DNA from 2 places in the Massilia sp. FBCC-B171 genome. Region 2 is predicted to be linked to the other one. Evidence: predicted binding sites of a transcription regulator. Region 2 holds the regulator's gene; the other holds the start of a gene.
What was found. Region 2 encodes LexA, which represses DNA repair genes until DNA is damaged. Its sites were predicted from a motif close to ACTGTATNNNNATACAGT; they were not measured.
Positions count from the first base shown of each region.

Region 1: a site for LexA is predicted at 1,419-1,436, ahead of NMB41_RS01780 (putative DNA modification/repair radical SAM protein). Genes of this name have one in related genera too.

Region 1 covers NZ_CP101443.1:389,012-391,210, forward strand. The annotation lists gene NMB41_RS01775 (SEL1-like repeat protein) at 1-1,221, shown strand, start outside; gene NMB41_RS01780 (putative DNA modification/repair radical SAM protein) at 1,449-2,199, shown strand, end outside.
Region 2 covers NZ_CP101443.1:1,681,703-1,683,901, forward strand. The annotation lists gene NMB41_RS07575 (cystathionine gamma-synthase family protein) at 1-235, shown strand, start outside; gene NMB41_RS07580 (tetratricopeptide repeat protein) at 313-1,074, shown strand; gene lexA (transcriptional repressor LexA) at 1,132-1,776, opposite strand; gene rpsF (30S ribosomal protein S6) at 2,021-2,199, shown strand, end outside.

The DNA.
Region 1 (2,199 bases), 1.3 Mb from region 2:
GCTCCTGTCGACGTGGCCGAAGCACTGCACTGGTTCAGCCAGGCGGCCGGCCAGGGCGACGCCGGCGCCCAGCACAACCTCGGCATGATGTTCGATGGCGGCAAGGGCGTGGCCCAGGATACCGATGCCGCCATCGACTGGTACCGCCGCGCGGCCGAACAGGGCTATGCGCGCTCGCAGTTCGCACTGGCGCTGCGCTACGACAGCGGCCAGGGCGTCGCGCGCGACCCTGCCCAGGCGCTCGACTGGCTGCGCCGCGCCGCCCAGCAGGACCACGCGCCGGCCCAGTTCAACCTCGCGCTGCGCTTCGACAAGGGCCAGGACCTGGCCCAGGACAGCGTGCAGGCGGTGCACTGGTACGAGCGCGCCGCGCAGCAGGGCCACGCCAGTTCCCAGTTCAACCTCGCGCTGATCTACGACAGCGGCCACGGCGTGCCGCGCGACGAAGCCGCCGCCCTGACCTGGTACCGGCGCGCCGCCGAACAGGGCCACGCCGCCGCCCAGGACAACCTCGGCCTGCGCTGCGAACATGGCCAGGGCGTGGAGCGCGATCCGGTGCGGGCCGCGCACTGGTACCGCCAGGCCGCCGCGCAGGGCTTGCCGTCCGCCCAGTATCACCTGGGCCAGCTCTACGACAACGGCAATGGCGTCGAACACGATCCGGCGCAGGCGGTGCACTGGTACGCCCAGGCGGCGGAACAAGGCCATTTGCGCGCCCAGTTCGACCTGGGCCTGCGTTACGAAAGTGGCGCGGGCGTGGCGCAGGATGCGGCGCGCGCCCTCGGCTGGTACCGGCGCGCGGCCGACCAGGAATACGCACCGGCCCAGCACATGGTGGGCGTGCTCCTCGACCGCATCGAGACGGGCGACCCGCGCGAAGCGGCGCACTGGTACCGCAAGGCGGCCGACCAGGGCCACGCGCTGGCCCAGTTCGCGCTGGCGCTGCGCTTCGACAGCGCCCACGGCGTCGCCCGCGACTACGAGGCTGCCCACTTCTGGTACCTGTGCGCCGCGCGCCAGGGCCATGCGCGCGCCCAGTTCAACCTGGGCGTGATGTATGCGGCCGGGCAGGGCACGCAGCGCGATTTACTCGAGGCCCATGGCTGGCTGGCGCGGGCGGCCGGCGGCGGCATTCCGGGCGCGGGACCGTACCTGAAGCGGATCACGTCGCGCATGGAGGCGGGGCAGCTGGCGATGCTGCAGGGGCATGAAGCGGCGTAGGATGGGCACTCTGTGCCCATGCGGTTGCATGCGTCGCGTCGTCGCAATTCAATACGCAGCCACTCCTTATCATCACAGGGGATAATCGCGTTTCGTTAGCGCATCGTTCCGCATGGGCACGGAGTGCCCATCCTACGAACCGCCTTTGTCCCGCCGCCGACTGCGCGCGCGCGTCGACCCTCCCCGGGCTGGTTTATACTGTGCACCCATACAGTTTCTCCATTCCGATGAAACTTTCCGACAAGCTCGAAATCCTGGCGGACGCCGCCAAATACGATGCCTCCTGCGCCAGCAGCGGGGCGCCCAAGCGTGCGTCCGATGGCAGCGACGGCGGTATCGGCGCGACCACGGGCATGGGTATCTGCCACAGCTATACGCCGGACGGGCGCTGCGTCTCGCTGCTGAAGATCCTGCTCACCAATTTCTGCGTCTACGACTGCCAGTACTGCGTCAACCGCCGTACCTCGAATGTCCCGCGTGCCCGCTTCTCGGTGGCGGAAGTGGTGAAACTCACCCACGATTTCTACCTGCGCAATTACATCGACGGCCTCTTCCTCAGTTCCGGCATCATCCAGTCGAGCGACTACACGATGGAGCAGCTCGTCGCCGTCGCGCGCACGCTGCGTGAAGTGCACAACTTCAAGGGCTACATCCACCTCAAGACGATTCCCGATGCCGACCCGCTGCTGATCGCCGAAGCGGGCCTGTATGCCGACCGCTTGTCCGTGAACATCGAGCTGCCGACCCACGACAGCGTGACGCGCCTGGCGCCGGAAAAGAACGTCCACACCATCAAACTGGCGATGGGGTCCATCCGGCGCAAGCTTGACGAAAAGGCCGAGGAGCCAAAAGCGCCGGCCTTCGCCCCGGCCGGGCAGAGCACGCAAATGATCGTCGGCGCCGACGCCAGCGACGACCAGACCATCCTGAACACGGCCGAGACCCTGTACGGCAGCTATAAACTCAAGCGCGTGTACT
Region 2 (2,199 bases):
GCGCGAGGACATTGATCCCTTCGACTACCTGAACCGCCTGCAGCTGGCCATCCCCGCCAGCAACCTGGGCGACACGCGCACCCTCGTCATTCCGGTGGCGCACACGATCTTCTTCGAGATGGGCGCCGAGCGCCGCGCCAGCATGGGCATCGCCGAATCGCTGATCCGGGTGTCGGTGGGTATCGAGGACCCGGCGGACTTGCTGGAAGACTTCAGGGCCGCCCTGAGCGCCTGATGTAAAGCCGTGCAACCCCGGTTGAGCAGGGTGGGGCTGCGCGGTATGATGAGCCTTTACCCGGAAGCGTCTGTCACATGAAGAAACTGTTGCTGTGCCTGGCATTGAGCCTGTGCATCCCGGCCTACGCCGATGAGCTGGCCGACGCGAACGCCCTGTTCGCAAAAAAATCCTACCCGGAAGCGCTGCGCCTGTATACCAAGCTCGGCAATGCAGGCAATGTCGAAGCGCAGCAGCACCTGGGCGAAATGTACTGGTATGGCGAAGCCGGTGCCGTCGACGAGGCCAAAGCGGAGAGCTGGTTCCGCAAGGCCGCGGCCAAAGGCAATGCGGTGGCAATCGCCTCGCTCGACCTCATGAAGCAACGCCTTGCACGCCAGGCCGAGATCACGCAATGGGTCGAGCGTTACCAGGGCGAGGATCTCAAGAGCGGCAAGTTCAGCTGCGCCGCGCCGCGCATTCCCGCCATTTCGAAGCAGAGCGACGAGATCGATCGCGTGAATGCCAACATTTCCAAGTGGCAGAGCTGCTACAACGCCTATGTGGCGAACCTGAACGCTGCGTTCCCCCTGACCAAGCGCATTCCGCCTGACATCGCCAAGCTGATGAACCAGGTCGAAACGACGCGCGTCAACGAGCGCCTGCGCCTGGTGCAGGAAAACCTGGCCGAGGAAGCGCGCGTCAGCTCCAAGCTGGTGCTGGCGGACCTGGATGCCTGGCGCGCGGCGACCGAGGCCTATGTCAAGGAGCACAACGCCATCGTCGGCACAGCACCGTCTGCCGAGCGTGCGCGCGACATCGAGGCGCGCAAGAGCAACTACAGTCAGGGCGGCAAATAAGCAGCCGCAAGACGAAAAAAAAGTCGCGCGAGCGACTTTTTTTTACGTCCGGCTTTCTTAATGCCAGCTGCGCATCAGGCCAACGGCCAGGCCTTCGAGCGCGAACTCGTCGCCCGGTTCGACCCGGATCACCTTGAAGTCCGGATTTTCCGGCAGCAGTTCGATCGTCTCGCCGGTCTTGCGGTAGCGCTTGACGGTGACGTCGTCGCCGATGCGGGCCACGACGATCTGGCCGTTCTTGGCGCTGTCGATCTTTTTGACGGCGAGGAAATCGCCATCCATGATGCCGGCGTCGCGCATCGACCAGCCGCGCACCTTCAGCAGGAAATCGGGACGGGCGCCGAACATGGCCGGGTCGACGTTATAGGTGGCTTCGACGTGTTCCTGCGCCAGGATGGGCGAGCCCGCTGCGACGCGGCCGACCAGCGGCAGCGACATGAGCAGGGCGGCCGGCACGTGCGGCACATCCGGCACGGGATCGCGCAGCGAGGCGCCGATCAGGCGGATGCCGCGCGAGGTGCCGGAAACGATTTCGATCGCCCCTTTGCGCGCCAGCGCCTGCAGGTGCTCCTCGGCGGCATTGGCCGACTTGAAGCCCAACTCCCTGGCGATTTCGGCGCGGGTCGGCGGGAAGCCGGTATTGTCGATCGCTTCCCGAATGAGGTTCAGGATCTGTTCTTGCCTTGCGGTGAGCTTGAGCATGGTGATACGGGCACGGTTGTATGAGTAGACTGTATTTTTGTACAGTATTTCGGGGAATGCAAGGGAAATCCGCGATTTTTAACATTTCCTTGTCGGCAAGGTGTCGCAGCGCAGCGACGCGGGGTCCTTCGGCGCTGGTGATTGCGCTGACGGGCCAGGCGCGCTATAATTGCCGGCTTTCCCTTCCCACACTCGTCTTGACGCCGAGGTGGGCATTTGTTTAAACGTCCTCAAGGAGTGTTGCATGCGTCATTATGAAATCGTTTTTATCGTCCACCCGGACCAAAGCGAGCAAGTCCCGGCGATGATCGAGCGTTACAAAGCCAGCGTCACCGCACGCGGCGGTAACATCCATCGCGTCGAAGACTGGGGCCGTCGTCAGATGGCTTACCAGATCCAGAAGCTGCCGAAGGCACACTACAT